2 regions of the Streptomyces sp. NPDC058671 genome follow, and region 1 is predicted to be linked to the other one. Evidence: riboswitches for the same ligand, from Rfam matches in the RefSeq annotation. Region 1 holds a riboswitch; the other holds the start of a gene.
The links. A riboswitch is a leader RNA that binds a small molecule or an ion and turns the genes downstream of it on or off. The one in region 1 is predicted to bind ZMP and ZTP.

Region 1 (8,436 bases):
CACCCCCGGCCGCCCTTCCCCGACCAGGAGCAGGACCACCCCGGCTCGACCGAGGCCATGCGACCCCGTCCGGACCACGGTGAGGACTCGTACCGCGGTCACGACGTGCTCGTCGACCGGGTGGCGGTGGTCACCGGCGGTGACTCCGGGATCGGCAGGGCCGTCTGCCTGGCCTTCGCACGGGAGGGCGCGGACATCGTCTTCACCTACCTGCCGGAGGAGGACGAGGAGGCCGCGGAGACCGCGCGTCTGGTCCAGGAGGCGGGGCGCAAGGCTCTCCCCGTCGCCTGTGACATCCGTGACGAGAGCCAGTGCGCGGCCCTGATCGACCGTGCCGTGGAGGAGCACGGGCGCGTCGACGTCCTCGTCAACAACGCCGCCTACCAGATGGCGCAACCGGACGGGATCGAGGCCATCACCACCGAGCAGTTCGACCGGGTGATGAAGACCAACCTCTACGGGATGTTCTGGCTCTCCCGCAGTGCCCTGCCCCACATCCCGCGCGGGGGCTCCATCATCAACACCACCTCCGTGCAGGGCTACCAGCCCAGCCCGCACCTCCTCGACTACGCGATGACGAAGTCGGCGATCATCTCCTTCACGCACGGTCTGGCGCAGATGCTGGCCGAGCGCGGCATCCGTGTGAACGCGGTCGCGCCCGGCCCGGTGTGGACCCCGCTGATTCCGGCGACGATGCCGGACACGGAGGACTTCGGCCGCCAGTCGCCCCTGGGCCGGGCCGCCCAGCCGGCGGAGATGGCGCCCGCGTACGTCTTCCTGGCCTCGCCCGGGGCGAGCTACATCACCGGCGAGATCGTCAACGCGACCGGCGGCACGCCTCTGCCGTGAACCCGGGCAGGCCGCTGTGCAGGGGGCTCGGGCGAACGGAGACATTCGAGCAGGTGTTCGGTTGTGCGGGTATCCTGGGACCATGACCGCACCACGGCCGATCCCCGGCCTCCAGGGCTCCCTGTTCGACCAGGGTGACGACCCCCGCCCCGGCCCGTTCGACGGGATCAGGCGGACCACCCTCGCGCACGGGGCCTGGATCGACCATCTGCCGGGGTGGTTCCAGGGCGCCGACGTTCTGTTCGAGGAGCTCGTCGAACAGGTGCCGTGGCGTGCCGAGGAGCGGAAGATGTACGACGACGTCGTCGCCGTACCGCGCCTGCTCGCGTACTACCGCGAGGGTGAGCCCCTGCCGCACCCCGCTCTCGACGCGGCCCGCGCCGCCCTCGACGCCCATGTCGCGTCCGAGCTCGGCGAACCCTTCGTCACGGCCGGCCTCTGTCTGTACCGCGACGGGCGCGACAGCGTCGCCTGGCACGGTGACCGGACCGGTCGCTCCTCCACGCGGAACACGATGGTCGCCATCCTCTCCCTCGGTGATCCGCGCGACCTCGCTCTCCGCCCGCGCGGTGGTGGGCCCGCCGCGCTCCGACTTCCGCTGGGCCACGGTGACCTCGTGGTGATGGGCGGCTCCTGCCAGCGCACCTGGGACCACGCGATCCCGAAGACGAGCCGTGCGGTCGGCCCGCGGATCAGCGTGCAGTTCCGCCCGCGGGACGTCGCCTGAGGGGCCACGACCCTCGCCCTGGGCGTCACATCGGACCGATGACCTTCTTCCGCGTGTGCCCGTAGACCACCGACGTGCGTACGTGGCGAGTTCAGGGCGTTTCGTCATCTTGTCCAGGACGACGGCGTGCAGAGTGTCGGTGTCCCCCAGTTCCTGGGCCATGTCCCGAATCGAGCGCGGAGGAGCCACGCGCGGGCGGGGCGGGGGAGCCCCGACGGAGCCGGGCGCCAGCGCGAGTGCGCCGCCGGGTGGGACCGCGAGTGTGCCGGGCGGGGCTGTGATGCCCCGGGCCGTGGCACAGGCGGGTCCGGAGCCGGACGCGCCCGGGGCGGCCGTACCGACGTCACGAGGAGGGAACGACGGGAGCCGGCAGTCTCTCAGCCCCCACGGCTTGGCGAGCCGCACCCGTCAGGAAGGGTCCCCCGCCCCCTCACGTACAGTGGCCCCGGGCCGTGACTGGCGCTTGAGGTGGATCACCACCGGGGAGCGGCCCGGCGGGAGCGCCCCCCGGCGGGCCCGTCCGGATGCCGTGCGCCTGGGCGAACAACCCGTCGGAGACGAAGCCCAGGAGTCGCCATGTCCACCAGCACCGCCACCCTCATGGACGGCACGGCCCTCGCCCGCCGGACGGTCGAGGAGACCGCCGCCCGCGCCGCCGAGATCACCCGCCGCACCGGCGTCACGCCGTGTCTCGCGACCGTCCTCGTCGGCGAGGACCCGGCCTCCGTGACGTACGTGAAGATGAAGCAGAACCGTTGCGCCAAGGCCGGGATCCGCTCCCGGCACGTCGAACTGCCCGCCGCCACGACGACCGGGGAGCTCGTCGCCGCGATCACCGCCCTCTCCGAGGATCCCGAGGTCCACGGCATCCTGCTCCAGCACCCGGTCGGCCCGCACATCGACGAGCGCGCCGCCTTCGAGGCCATCACGCCCGCCAAGGACGTCGACGGCGTCACCATGGCCTCCTTCGCCGCCATGGGCTTCGGACTGCCCGGCTTCGTCTCCTGCACGCCCGGCGGGATCATGCGTCTCCTCGACGCGTACGGCGTGGAACTCCGCGGCAAGCGCGCCGTCGTCGTCGGCCGCAGCGCCATCCTCGGCAAGCCGGCCGGTCTGCTCCTCCTCGGCCGCGACGCCACCGTCACCTACTGCCACTCACGCACCGAGGACCTCGCCTCCGTCGTCCGCGAGGCCGACGTCCTCGTGGCGGCCGTCGGCAAGCCGAACTTCATCAAGGGCGCCGACATCAAGCCCGGTGCCGTCGTCGTCGACGCCGGCTACAACCCGGGCAACGTCGGTGACGTCGACTTCGCGACGGCCGCCGAACGCGCCTCCCTCATCACCCCGGTCCCCGGCGGCGTCGGCCCCATGACCATCGCCGTGCTCCTCGCCCAGACGGTCGAGGGCGCGGAGCGTCAGCTCGGCCTGTAGGGGAGTCATGACGGGGCGACGGCAGGGGTGGTGGCGGACCGGAGCGCGGCAGGGGATTGTCACGGTTCTGTACGGGCGGCGGTCATCCTCCGAAAAAGGGTGGCCGCGGGCCCCCCGACGGGCGAACCTGGACCCCGTGCCCCACCCGTCCCCCGCCACCCCGCCGCCGCACCGCCGACCGGACGCTCCCGGCTCGACCGAACCGACGGCGTCCGAGACGTCAGCCGAGCCCGTGGTCTCCGCGGCGTCTGCCGAACGCGCGGCCCTCGACGCGCCTGCCCCACCGGACGCCTCCCCCGCCGAACGCGCGGCCTCCGCCCCACCGGCCCCCGCGTCCGCCGAACGCGCGGCCTTTGCCGCGCCGGACGGCTCCGACGTCCTCGCCGCGCGCGCCGGTGCCGAGTCCGGGTGGTCGCCACGCCTCGGCCGGCTCGGCGCGGCCAAGCCGGTGCCGGCCGCGGGGCGCGCGCAGTGGTTCGGCGCGCCGGTCGTCCCGCTGCTGGTGGCCGCGCTGGTGGCGGGCGCCTTCGTGGTCGTTCGGGGCGGGGCCGAGCAGGACCTCGCTCACGACGGCCGACCGGGCGGTGAGCAGGTCGGCTTGCCCTCGCCCCGAGCCTCCGACGCCGGGAACGCCACCTCATCGACCGACGGCCAGGCGAGCGACACGCGCGGCGGACACAGCGGTACGCCCGGAGGCGGCGCACCCGACGCCCGCGCGGACATCACACCGACGGATGCCACACCGTCGGACGCCACCGTGACGGCCGACGCGACCGCCGACGGCGCACCGACCCGCACCGGACCCGCCCACCCGCCCTCCCGCGCCGACGGCAGTGTGACGCGCGTGTCCCCGACCCCCTCCCGTGGCGGAACCACCGCGCCCACACCCCGGCCGACCGGCACCGTCACGCGCGACCGCACACCGGCCCGGCCCGTCTCCTTCGAGGCGCTGCGCGTCGGCGACTGCTTCGACATCGACCGCGACGCGCCGGGCACCGCCCTCCGACGCTCCTGCGACACGCCGCACCACGCCGAACTCGTCTCCCGGCTCCGACTGACCGGAGTCCTCGCCACCGACACGGCGGTCCGCGAGGCGGCGGCCGTACTGTGCCGCGAACCCCTCCGCCGCAAGGCCGCGTTGCAGCCGCTCGGCACGCGCTGGACCACCTTCGTCCAGTACCCGTACCGGACCAGCTATCTTCTCGGCTCGGCCACCGTGGCCTGCAGCCTGGTCGCTCCCTCCGCCACCGGTGGCAAGCTCAGCCGCCCGCTCCTGTAGCACCGGCGGCGAAGGCCGTGGCGAGAGCCGTCGCCGGATCACGGTCCGGCGGACCCGCGGGGGCCCAGCGGGCACCGGACTTGAGGTACGGCCACCAGCGTCCGTCCTCGCCGAGTCGCAGCTGTGCCTCCGCGCCCACCGCCGTCCACCGCGCGCCGCCCGCCCGCCGCAGCACCGGCCGTTCGTCGTCCTCCCAGGCCTCCAGGAGCCGGGCCCCGGCCCGGGTGAGCGCCTCGGGGTCCGGCGTCCACTCCTCCTCCAGTACGGCGAGGGCGGCCGCGCCACCGAACCGCCATGCGCGCGTGGCCAGGTCAAGCTCCGCCCGCGTCCGGCCCGAACCCGTGGCGAGCCGCGCCGCGATCCAGGGCGCGGGGGAGGCCGTCGCCAGCCGTGCGGCATCCTGAGCGACCGTCAGACGCGGGTCGAGCGGCGCCGCCCCGTGGGCGTCGACGAGCATCCGGTGCGCGCGGGCCGCCGCGTCCGAAGCCAGGAACTCCAGCGCCGCCGGGTCGATCCCGGGTTCCGGCTCCGTCTCCGTGTCCAGGGACGGTGACCGCCCGGGCGCGTCGGAGGCGACCGGAGGATCGGGCAGCGGCGGCAGCAGGAACTCCGCCGCGTACGCCTCCTCTGGCGACACGCCGGGTATCCCACCGGCGCCCGAGGCGGTCCCTTCATCCGGCGTGTCGTCCGTGTCCGGACCGCCACGCACGGCACGCGAAGCACTGCGCGTCTGCAGCTGGTCGATCAGCGTGCGCTCCCCGCGCCCCCGCATGAGCAGCAGGACGAAGGGATCCTCATCGATCAGACGTGCCACCTGGTAACAGAGCGCCGAGGTGTGCGGACAGTGGTCCCAGGCCTCGCAGCCGCACTCCGCATCGAGGTCACCGATCCCCGGCAGCAGATCGAGCCCGGCCGCCGCCGCGTCCTCCACCAGGTGCGGCGGCATCTCCCGTTCGAGGAGTGCCGCGATGTGGCCCGCGCTGTCCACGGCGAGGTCGAGGAGCCGTTCCCACTCCTCCTCCGAGAACTCCCGCACCAGGACGTCACCGCGGTACGGCGTGCCGTCGCGGTCCTTGACCACCGCCGTGATCCGGCCCGGCCGTACCGACACGGCGCCGACCGCTCCCGCGCGCGCGTGCCGGCGTCCCGCCTTGAGCTGCGCGCCGTCGAGCGCGGTGTCCTCCAGGGCCTTGAGCCACGCGCGGCCCCACCAGGTCCGGGTGAAGGCCCCGCCAGAAGCGGGCGGCAGCGCCGCGAACGTACGCTCCTCGTCCCCGTGTCCGTACCCGCTCATCGTCCGTCCCCCCGCAGTCGCACCAGCTCCGCCAGTTCGGCGTCGGTCAGTTCGGTCAGTTCCGGCGGCGTGTCCCCGCCCGTTCCCAGGACGCTGTCCGCCAGTTCCCTCTTGCGGTCGAGCATGGTCGCGATCCGGTCCTCGATCGTCCCCTCGGCGATCAGCCGGTGGACCTGCACCGGCCGGTCCTGCCCGATCCGGTACGCGCGGTCGGTGGCCTGGGCCTCCACGGCGGGGTTCCACCAGCGGTCGTAGTGCACGACGTGCTCGGCGCGGGTGAGGTTGAGCCCCGTACCGGCGGCCTTCAGGGAGAGGAGGAAGACCGGGACCTCCCCGTCCTGGAAACGGGCGACCATCGCCTCACGTTGGGCGACCGGTGTCCCGCCGTGCAGGAACTGCGTCCGCACGCCCCGCGCGGCGAGGTGTGTCTCCAGGAGCCTGGCCATCCCCACGTACTGGGTGAAGACCAGGGTGCACGCGCCCTCGGCGAGGATCGTGTCGAGCAACTCGTCGAGCAGCTCCAGCTTCCCCGAGCGGCCCTCGATCCTCGGCCGTTCCTCCTTGAGGTACTGCGCCGGGTGGTTGCAGATCTGCTTGAGTCCCGTCAGCAGCTTCACGACCAGACCGCGCCGCGCCATGCCGTCGGCCTCGGAGATCGCCGCGAGGGTCTCCCGCACCACCGCCTCGTAGAGACCGGCCTGTTCCGGTGTCAGGGACACGGCCCGGTCCGTCTCCGTCTTCGGTGGCAGCTCGGGCGCGATACCGGGGTCCGACTTGCGGCGGCGCAGCAGGAACGGCCGGACGAGCGCGGCGAGTCGCGCGGAGGCGGCCGGGTCCCTGCCGCCCTCGACGGCGGCGGCGAACCTGGTCCTGAACGCGCCCAGGCTGCCGAGGAGTCCGGGCGTCGTCCAGTCCAGGATCGCCCACAGTTCGGAGAGGTTGTTCTCCACGGGTGTGCCGGACAGCGCCACGCGCGCGCGGGCTCCGATGGTCCGCAGCTGCCTGGCCGTCGCCGAGTACGGGTTCTTGACGTGCTGCGCCTCGTCCGCGACGACGAGTCCCCAGCTCCGCGCGGCGAGCCGGGCCGCGTCGAGCCGCATGGTGCCGTAGGTGGTGAGGACGAAGCCGCCGTCGGTGAGGTCCTCCAGGTCGCGGGTCGCACCGTGGAAGCGGCGCACCGGCGTGCCGGGCGCGAACTTCTCGATCTCCCGCTGCCAGTTGCCCATGAGGGAGGTCGGGCAGACGACGAGGGTGGGCCCGGCGGCTGCCGGGTCGGACTGACGGTGCAGATGCAGCGCGATCACCGTGATCGTCTTGCCGAGTCCCATGTCGTCGGCGAGACATCCACCGAGACCGAGGGAGGTCATCCGGTGCAGCCAGTCGAGGCCGCGCAGCTGGTAGTCGCGGAGGTTCGCGGCGAGTCCGGGCGGCTGTGACACCTCGGGGCGGCTGCCCTCGGGCTCGGCGAGCCGCTCCCGCAGGCGTTCGAGCCAGCCGGTCGCCGCCACCTCGACGAGCTGCCCCTCGACCTCGGTGGTGCCGGTGAGGACGGCCGAAAGGGCGTCCACCGGCGTGACCTTGCGGTCCTGCTGGGCACGGGCCCGGCGCACTTCGGCCGGGTCGACGAGCACCCAGCGGTCCCGCAGGCGCACGAGGGGCCGCCCGGCCTCGGCGAGCCGGTCGAGCTCCGCCCTGGTCAACTCCTGATCACCGACGGCGAAGCGCCAGTGGAAGCCGAGGAGGGCGTCCGCGGAGAGGAAGGAGGGCAGCCCGGACGCGGACCGGGACCCGGTGTACTCCTCTCCGGACGGGCCACCTTCGGGGGACAGGGCACCGGCTGACGCTCCGGCGGACCGAGCGCCTCGAAGGCCCTGAGCGCCCTCGGTGGACCCGACGGCCCAGGACTCCTCGGCTGATCCGGTGTCCTCGGGCTGCCCGGGGGACCGGGACACGCCGACGGACCCCGGCTCCCCGTGGGTGTCCGCGCCGACCGGGCCGATCACGGCGCCGGCGGTCAGTCGGTCGGTGAGTTCGCGTGGCCAGTGGACCTGGACACCCGCCGAGGCGAGGTCCCGGCCCGCCGCGCCCAGCAGCTCCGCGACCTCCTCGTCGGCGAGTTCGACGGTGTCGGGAACCGCCGCCGTCAGAAGGGGCGCCAGCGGGGCCCAAGCGCGGGCGGCGCGACGGAGCGCGAGCAGGACGTCCATCCGGACCCGTGGGCCGAAGGCCGCCCCGTCCCGGCCGGAACCCGCCCAGACCTCCGCCGCGTCCGCGACCAGCGTCGGGTCGGCGACGGCGTGCAGTTGCAGGACCGCGCGGAACGCCGGCGCCTCCTCGGCCTCGGCGGTGAAGCCGGGGAGTTCGAGCCGGAGCGACAGCCGGATGCCCGCGTCGTGCACCGCCGCCACGTCGGCCGCCCACGTCCGCTGCCCCGGAATCCGCTGCGGTTCGTCGGCCGCGAACGCGGGCCCGTCGGCGGCGAGTCGAGCCGCAGGGGTACGGGGCAGGGTGTCCGCGACGGCGTCGGCGAAGGCGCGGAGCAGCGCCTCGGGTTCCGGAAGCAGCGGCGGCTCGTCCGCAGAAAGCGGTACGGCGTGGGCCGCGGGCGGCATCGACGCGGCGAGCGTCCGCAGTTCCGCCAACTCCTCGGGGCCGAGCGGACCGGCGCGCCAGGCGTCGACGTCGCCGGAGGTGAGACCGGGCAGCAGCAGCCCGCGAGCGACAAGGCTGAGGGCGAGCAGCGAGGCGGCACCCCAGAAGGCGGTCGCGGGGGACGCGGTGGCGGAGAACCGCGCCCTGGCGAGCAACGGCAGGGCGTCCCGTACGGGGAGGGTGAGGGCGGGGACGGTCAGGGGA
Region 2 (8,436 bases), on a different contig from region 1:
TGCCGTACGCGGCCGGGTCCCCGAAGCCGGCGCGCCGCTCCTGGAGCAGGCTGCCGTAGGGCTCCGGGACCGCGATCGAAACGCCGAGCGTTACGGTCCCCACGTCGTTCTCCTCCGTCGTCCGTCGACTGGTGTGCGGTGGTTCAGCCGCCAGTGTGCGTCCTGTACCACCCTTGTGGCCAGGGTCCTCCGCCTCAGTGCTTGGCGGGCAGGAAGCCCATCCGCTCGTACGTCTGCGCCAGCGTCTCCGCGGCGACCGCGCGGGCCTTCTCCGCTCCCTTGGCCAGGACCGAGTCCAGCGTCTCGGGGTCGTCCAGGTATTCCTGGGTGCGCGCCCGGAACGGCGTGACGAAGTCCACCATGACCTCGGCCAGGTCCGTCTTCAGTGCGCCGTACATCTTGCCCTCGTAGCTCGTGACCAGGTCCTCGACGGACGTGGAGGTGAGCGTGGACATGATCGTGAGCAGGTTGGAGACGCCCGCCTTGTTCTCCGGGTCGAACCGGATCACCGTGTCGGTGTCGGTGACCGCGCTCTTGACCTTCTTCGCGGTGGCCTTCGGGTCGTCCAGGAGGTTGATGAGGCCCTTCGGCGTGGACGCCGACTTGCTCATCTTGACCGCCGGGTCCTGGAGGTCGTAGATCTTCGCCGTCTCCCTGAGGATGTACGGCTTGGGGATCGTGAAGGTCTCGCCGAAGCGGCCGTTGAAGCGCTCCGCGAGGTCACGGGTCAGCTCGATGTGCTGGCGCTGGTCCTCGCCGACCGGGACCTCGTTGGCCTGGTAGAGCAGGATGTCCGCGACCTGGAGGATCGGGTACGTGAAGAGGCCGACGGTGGCGCGGTCGGCACCCTGCTTGGCCGACTTGTCCTTGAACTGGGTCATACGGGAGGCCTCGCCGAAGCCCGTGAGGCAGTTCATGACCCAGCCGAGCTGCGCGTGCTCGGGGACGTGGCTCTGGACGAAGAGGGTGCAGCGCTCCGGGTCGAGACCGGCGGCGAGCAGCTGGGCGGCGGCGAGCCGGGTGTTGGCGCGCAGCTCGGCGGGGTCCTGGGGAACCGTGATCGCGTGCAGGTCGACGACCATGTAGAAGGCGTCGTGGGTCTCCTGGAGGGCGACCCACTGGCGCACGGCGCCGAGGTAGTTGCCGAGGTGGAACGAGCCTGCGGTGGGCTGGATTCCGGAGAGCACACGCGGTCGATGCTGCACGGCGGAGCCATTCCCCTGAGGGTGGAGGTGGGTGACGGGCGGGCTGTCAGAGGCCATGCACATCATTCTCTCAGGTGTGGGAACCGATCCCGGACTGCCGGTGTATCAAGAGTGTGAGGACGCGGGAGGGGGGCCTGGTCGCCGACGAGGCCGCGGTGATCGCACGGGTACGCGCCGGAGAGCCGGAGGCGTACGCGGTGCTGGTTCGCGCGCATACGGCGGTCGCTCTGAGGGCGGCGGTGGCGTGCGGCGCCGGCGCGGAGGCCGAGGACGTGGTGCAGCAGGCCTTCTTCAAGGCGTACCGCTCGCTGGGGCGGTTCCAGGAGGGGGCGGCGTTCCGGCCGTGGCTGTTGCGGATCGTCGTCAATGAGACCAGGAACACAGTGCGGGCGGCGGGGCGGCGGCGGGCCGTCGCGGACCGGGAGGCGGACCTGCTCGGCGGTGAGCCGCGGATACCGGAGTCGGCGGACCCGGCGGTCGCGGCCGAGGAGCGGGAGCGGAGCCGGCGGCTGCTCGACGCCCTGGACGGTCTCGGCGAGGACCACCGGCAGGTGGTGATCCACCGCTATCTCCTGGAGCTGGACGAGGCGGAGACGGCGCAGGCGCTGGGCTGGCCGAAGGGGACGGTGAAGTCCCGGCTGAGCCGGGCGCTGCGGAAACTGGGACTGGAGCTCGGCGAGGACCGGGAAGGAGGCGAGGGGCGTGGCTGACGAGGAGCTGCCGGACGAGCTGCGGGAGCTGGGACGGCGGCTGCGGGTGCCGGACGTGGACGGCGGGACGATGGCCGAGCGGGTGCTCGCACAGCTCCTCGCCGAGCGGGTGCCGACGCCGACGCCCGAAGGGGTGCCCGAAGGGGTGCCCGAGCAGGTGCCCGGGCCGGGCCGGCGACGGCGGTGGACGTCGGCGTGGGTCCCTGCGTGGGCCTCGGCGTGGGCGTGGGCGCGCGAGCGGTGGCGGGCGCTGGTCGCGGGCCTCACCGGGGTGCTGATCGTCCTGGTGCTGACCCCGCCGGTGCGGGCGGCGGTGGCGGAGTGGTTCGGCTTCGGCGGGGTGGCCGTGCGGTACGACCCGGAGGGGCGCCGGGTCCCGGACGGAGGCGCGGTGCCGGTGCCCGGATGCGCGGAGCCGGTGCCGTTGGCGGAGGCCGGGCGCAGGGCGGGCTTCGAGCCTCTGATACCGGGGGCGCTCGGCGCGCCGGACGCGGTCACGGTGACGGGGTCGGCCGAGCGGGGCCGGGCGGTGATCAGCCTGTGCTGGCGCGACGGGGGGCGGACGGTCCGGCTGGACGAGTTCCCGGCCCGCCTGGACATCGGCTTCGCCAAACAGGTCAGGACGCGACCGGAGTGGGTCGACCTCCCGGACGGCGCGCAGGGCTACTGGTTCGCGGCCCCGCACCTCCTGACGGTCCCGCTGACGGACGGGGCGGGCACGGCCTGGACCCACGAGGTCCGCACGGCGGGCCCCACGCTCCTCTGGACGAGGAGCGGGGGCGTGCGCACCTTCCGGCTGGAGGGCATACCGGACCGGGAGGAGGCCCGCCGGGCGGCGGAGTCCCTGGGCCCCGGCGGGTGACTGCCGGTCCGGTCCCTGGCGCGGTCAGACGGGGAGGCCCGGGGCCGGGTGCGCGCTCATCAGGTCGGCGACCTCGGCGCGGAGGGTGCGGAGGGCGTCCTCGTCGCCCGTGCCGGCCGCCGTGACGCCGCGGTCGATCCAGTCGGCGACCTGGTCCATGTGCTCGGGGGCCAGGCCGCGCGAGGTGAGGGAGGGGGTGCCGATGCGGATGCCGGAGGGGTCGAACGGCTTGCGGGGGTCGTAGGGGACGGTGTTGTGGTTGACGACGATGCCCGCCCGGTCGAGGGCCTTCGCGGCGATCTTGCCCGGGACCTGCTTGGGGGTCAGGTCCATCAGGATCAGGTGGTTGTCGGTGCCGCCGGAGACCAGGTCGAAGCCGCGGGCGAGGAGCGCCTCGGCGAGGGCCTTGGCGTTGGCGACGACGGCGTGGGCGTAGTCGCGGAAGGAGGGCTGGGAGGCCTCGCGGAGGGCGACGGCGATGGCGGCGGTGGTCTGGTTGTGCGGGCCGCCCTGGAGGCCGGGGAAGACGGCCTTGTCGAGCGCCTTGGCGTGCTCCTCGCGGGACATGAGCATGGCGCCGCGCGGGCCGCGCAGGGTCTTGTGGGTGGTCGTGGAGATCACGTCCACGTGCGGGACGGGGGACGGGTGGGCGCCGCCCGCGATGAGGCCGGCGATATGGGCGATGTCGGCGACGAGCACGGCACCGACCTCACGGGCGATCTCGCCGAAGGCGGCGAAGTCGATCGTGCGGGGCAGCGCGGTGCCGCCGCAGAAGATCACCTTCGGGCGCTCCTTGAGGGCGAGGTCGCGGACCTCGTCGAAGTCGATGAGGCCGTCGCCCTCGGAGGTCGCGGGGCGGACGCCGTACTGGACGCCGCGGAACCACCTGCCGGTGGCGGAGACGCCCCAGCCGTGGGTGAGGTGGCCGCCCATCGGCAGGGCCATGCCCATGACGGTGTCACCGGGCTCGGCGAAGGCGAGGTACACGGCGAGGTTGGCCGGGGAGCCGGAGTAGGGCTGGACGTTGGCGTGCTCGACGCCGAAGACGGCCTTGGCGCGCTCGACGGCGAGGGTCTCGACCCGGTCGATGATCTGCTGGCCCTCGTAGTAGCGGCGGCCGGGGTAGCCCTCGCTGTACTTGTTCTGGAGGACGGTGCCGGAGGCTTCGAGGACGGCGGCGGAGACGTAGTTCTCGCTGGGGATGAGGCGCAGGGTCTCCCCCTGGAGCCGTTCCTCGGCGTCGACGAGGGCGGCGAGCTCGGGGTCGGCGGCGGCGAGCGCGGGATGCTGCGGGGCGTTCATGCGGGGATCCTCCGGGGCGTCGGTGGGTCCCGGGGCGCTGCGTGGGAGGCGCGGCGCCACGCGGGACGAGGTCCCGTGACGCCCAGGCGGGCGGCGTCCCGTGTGGTTGCCGCGCACGGCTCCCCCGGGGTCGCTTCCCCGTGCGCCAGTCGCCGTGCGTGTTCTCAGAGTAGCGGGGGTCTCGTCGGTCCGGCCGGAGCGGGGACACGCGGTCACGGCCTGCCCGACACGACACCCGCGAAGGGCGCGCCGTGCGCGAGGTTTCCCCGCCCGGTGCGCGAGCGACGATAGAAACAGGGACCACAACCCCTTCGGCGGGTCCATCCCGCGAGCCGCAGGACGAACGGAGATCCCGTGTCGGGCACACAAGACGCGATCGCTTCGGCGGAGGCGCACAGCGCTCACAACTACCACCCCCTGCCGGTCGTCGTCGCTTCGGCGGACGGCGCCTGGATGACCGATGTCGAGGGGCGCCGCTACCTCGACCTGCTCGCCGGGTACTCGGCGCTCAACTTCGGGCACGGCAACCGGCGTCTGATCGACGCGGCGAAGGCCCAGCTGGAGCGGGTGACGCTGACCTCGCGCGCCTTCCACCACGACCGGTTCGCCGACTTCTGCGCCCAACTCGCCGAGTTGTGCGGGAAGGAGGCGGTGCTGCCGATGAACACCGGCGCGGAGGCGGTCGAGACGGCCGTGAAGACCGCCAGGAAGTGGGGGTACGAGGTGAAGGGCGTGCCGGACGGGCACGCGAAGATCGTGGTCGCGGCGAACAACTTCCACGGCAGGACGACGACGATCGTCAGCTTCTCCACGGACCACGAGGCGCGGGACCACTACGGTCCGTACACGCCGGGGTTCGAGATCGTGCCGTACGGGGACCTGACGGCGATGGAGGCCGCGGTCACCGAGAACACGGTGGCCGTGCTGATCGAACCGATCCAGGGCGAGGCGGGGGTCCTGGTCCCGCCGGCCGGTTATCTGGCGGGGGTGCGGGAGCTGACGCGCCGGCGGAACGTGCTGTTCGTGGCGGACGAGATCCAGTCGGGCCTCGGCCGGACGGGACGGACGTTCGCGTGCGAGCACGAGGGTGTGGTGCCGGACATGTACGTCCTGGGGAAGGCGCTGGGCGGCGGGGTGGTGCCGGTGTCGGCGGTGGTCGCCGACCGGGACGTGCTCGGGGTGTTCCGGCCGGGTGAGCACGGGTCGACGTTCGGCGGGAACCCGCTGGCGTGCGCGGTGGCCCTCGAGGTGATCGCGATGCTGCGGACGGGCGAGTTCCAGGAGCGGGCGGCGGAGCTGGGCGACCATCTCCACGCGGAGCTGGGGCTGCTCGTGGGCGCCGGCGCGGTGGAGGCGGTGCGCGGACGCGGGCTGTGGGCCGGCGTGGACGTCGCGCCGTCGCGGGGCACGGGCCGGGAGATCTCGGAGAAGCTGATGGAGCGAGGTGTCCTGGTGAAGGACACCCACGGCTCGACGATCCGGATCGCACCCCCGCTGGTGATCTCGAAGGAGGACCTGGACTGGGGTCTCGAACAGCTGAGGGGCGTGCTGTCGGACTGATCCGCCCCGCCGGCGCAGCGGCGGGGGCCTCTCCGGGAGGGGTCAGAGGATCACGTGCGGGAGGAAGCGGGCGTACTCGTCGGTGACGAGTCCTGCCGACTCCCGTATCCCGAGCCCCGCCGCCTCGTTCTCGACGACCCACGCGCCGAGCACCACCCGGTTGCCGTCGAAGTCGGGCAGCGGGGCCAGTTCCTGGTAGCAGCAGGGCTCCCCGTCCCGTACGAACGGTTCCGTGCCGGCGTCGTGGAGGGTGACGCCCGCGCCCTCGCGGCCGAGCAGCGGCTTGGCCGCCCAGCCGGTGGTCGAGGCGAGTTCACGCGGCCCGTCGAGGTAGGCGGGCAGCAGGTTCGGGTGGCCGGGGTACAGCTCCCAGAGGATCGCGAGGAGCGCCTTGTTGGAGAGCAGCATCTTCCAGGCGGGCTCGATCCAGCACGTGGTGCCGGTGCCGCCGCCGTTGTCGAGGGTGTCGAGGACGTGCCGGCCGAAGCGGTCGGTGGTGAGCCACTCCCACGGGTAGAGCTTGAAGCAGCTGCGGATGAAGCGGAGCCGGTCGTCCACGAAGCGGCGTGAGAGCCGGTCCCAGCCGATCCGTTCGACGGAGAGCGCCTCGGTGTCGAGTCCTGCCTGCTGGGCGGTCTCGCGCAGGTACGCGACCGTCATCAGGTCCTCGCCGAGTTCGTCGCCGTCGGAGTGGACGAAGTGGACGGGGCCCGGGGGCAGCAGGGACGCCTGGCGCTTCCAGGCGTCGACGAGCCGTTCGTGGAGGGAGTTCCACTGGTCGGCGCCGGGGAACCGCTCCTCCATCCAGAACCACTGCGGGCTGGCGGCCTCCACGAGCGAGGTGGGGGTGTCGGCGTTGTACTCCAGCATCTTGGCGGGGCCCGTACCGTCGTAGTGCAGGTCGAACCGGCCGTAGAGCGAGGGGAGTTCGGCACGGCGGTGCCAGGACTCGGCGACGAGGGCGACGAGCTTCGGGTCGGTGATCCCGAGCTCGGCGAACCGTTCCCGCTCGACGATGTGCGCGGCGGCCGCCAGGCACATCGCGTGCAGCACCTCGACGACCTCCTCCAGGGCCTCGACCTCGGGCAGGGTGAAGGAGTAGTACGCGCTCTCGTCCCAGTACGGGCGCAGCGAACCGTCCGGGTAGCGGGTCAGCGGGTAGACGAGCCCCTGCTCCTCCACCGTCTCCTGCCAGCCGGGCCGGGGCTCGATGGTGTGCCGTTCCATGTGCCAGGCCCTTCTCAGCCGCCGCCGGAACCGGAGCAGCCGAAGCCCCCGGTGTCGACGGCCTTCTTGTCGAAGCTGCCGCCGCTCACGCGGTTGTCGCGGAGGGAACCGCCGTAGTAGTACGAGCCCCGGTGGGTCGTGCTGTCGTCGTCGTCGTCGCGGCCACCGCCGCCGTCGCACTGGTAGCGGGGCAGTTCCTCCCGGGTCAGCGGGTCCACGCACCGCTTGTCCGGCTCGGAACCGCACGCGGTGATCGTCGCCGCGAGCACGCCCATCCCGCCGAGCACCACCGTGCTCGACCTCAGTCTGCGCATGTCCGTCGCCCTCCCCTTCACGGTCGCGACCTCCCCGGCCACGCTTGTCGCGTGCACGACTGTCGCGACCGCACAGTGTAGGCCGGTCGTTTCCGGCCGGGCCCCTCCAGGTGGGTTGTCCCGGGACAGCACACCTAGAGTCGTCATGTGCTTCTCGGGATGATGTGTGCGCTCGCCTCGTCCGTCTGCTTCGGCACGGCCTCGGTCCTCCAGGCGATGGCGGCCCGCGCCGCGACCCCCGGGACGGGCGGCGGTGTCGACGTCGCGCTGATGTGGCGGGCGCTGCGGCAGTGGCGGTACGTCGCCGGTCTCGCCCTCGACGGTCTGGGCTTCGCCCTGGAGGTCGTCGCCCTGCGGACACTGCCCATCTACGCGGTGGGCGCGGCCCTCGCCGCGAGCCTGGCGGTGACCGCCGTGGTCGCCTCCCGGCTGCTGGCGGTGCGGCTGAGCCGGGTGGAGTGGACGGCGGTGGCCGTGGTCTGCGCCGGGCTCGCTCTGCTGGCGCTCGCCGCCGGGGAGGAGGGGCACCGGGACGGTTCGGAGGCTCTCCGGTGGGCGCTGCTCGCGACCGCCTTCGGCGTGCTGCTCCTCGGCGTGGTGGGCGGCCGGCTGCCGGACCGGCCGCGGGCGCTGGTCCTGGGCCTGGGGGCGGGCTTCGGCTTCGGGGTGGTGGAGGTGGGGGTGCGGCTGGTCGACGGCATCGACTTCGCCGACCCCGCGGGGTACGCGCTGCTCGTGGGCGGTGCGGCGGCGTTCCTCCTTCTGACCTCGGCGCTCCAGCGCGGCTCGGTGACCACGGCGACGGCGGGCATGGTGCTCGGCGAGACGATCGGACCGGCGGTGGTGGGGGTGGTCTGGCTCGGGGACCGCACCCGCGAGGGCCTCGGGTGGCTCGCGGTCGTCGGCTTCGCGGTGGCGGTGGCGGGCTCCCTGACCCTGGCCCGTTTCGGCGAGCCCCCGGAGACGGCCGTCAGGTCCTGACCTCCTGAGCGGGGGTGGCGGCGGGGGCTTTCCGGGTGCTGCTGACGACATGGGGCGGCAGTACGCGTTCGGCGCACAGCAGGATGGCGGCGCCGGTGAGGACCATCACGGCGAGGACCGCCCACACGTGCCACCGCCCGGCATCGAGCAGGAAGCCCAGGAGCACGGGCGCGATGGTCCGGCAGACCGACCAGGACAGCTGGTGGACCGACAGGTAGCGCCCCCGCAGGTGATCGGGGGCAGCCTGGATCGCCAGGCCCTGTGCCGGGGCGGAG

Region 2: linked by a shared signal. The riboswitch ahead of glyA (serine hydroxymethyltransferase) and the one ahead of ACFWV2_RS21075 (bifunctional 5,10-methylenetetrahydrofolate dehydrogenase/5,10-methenyltetrahydrofolate cyclohydrolase) in region 1 are both predicted to bind ZMP and ZTP.

What each region holds. Positions count from the first base shown of each region.
Region 1 covers NZ_JBHXSA010000016.1:135,285-143,720, forward strand. The annotation lists gene ACFWV2_RS21065 (SDR family oxidoreductase) at 1-849, shown strand, start outside; gene ACFWV2_RS21070 (alpha-ketoglutarate-dependent dioxygenase AlkB) at 932-1,576, shown strand; ZMP/ZTP riboswitch at 2,019-2,124, shown strand; gene ACFWV2_RS21075 (bifunctional 5,10-methylenetetrahydrofolate dehydrogenase/5,10-methenyltetrahydrofolate cyclohydrolase) at 2,153-3,007, shown strand; gene ACFWV2_RS21080 (hypothetical protein) at 3,144-4,286, shown strand; gene ACFWV2_RS21085 (SWF or SNF family helicase) at 4,267-5,580, opposite strand; gene ACFWV2_RS21090 (DEAD/DEAH box helicase) at 5,577-8,436, opposite strand, start outside.
Region 2 covers NZ_JBHXSA010000022.1:48,967-57,402, forward strand. The annotation lists gene ACFWV2_RS25345 (2'-5' RNA ligase family protein) at 1-103, opposite strand, end outside; gene trpS (tryptophan--tRNA ligase) at 195-1,205, opposite strand; gene ACFWV2_RS25355 (RNA polymerase sigma factor) at 1,319-1,915, shown strand; gene ACFWV2_RS25360 (hypothetical protein) at 1,908-2,777, shown strand; gene glyA (serine hydroxymethyltransferase) at 2,802-4,079, opposite strand; ZMP/ZTP riboswitch at 4,153-4,242, opposite strand; gene rocD (ornithine--oxo-acid transaminase) at 4,434-5,639, shown strand; gene ACFWV2_RS25375 (glutathionylspermidine synthase family protein) at 5,682-6,866, opposite strand; gene ACFWV2_RS25380 (hypothetical protein) at 6,881-7,180, opposite strand; gene ACFWV2_RS25385 (hypothetical protein) at 7,340-8,161, shown strand; gene ACFWV2_RS25390 (MFS transporter) at 8,151-8,436, opposite strand, start outside.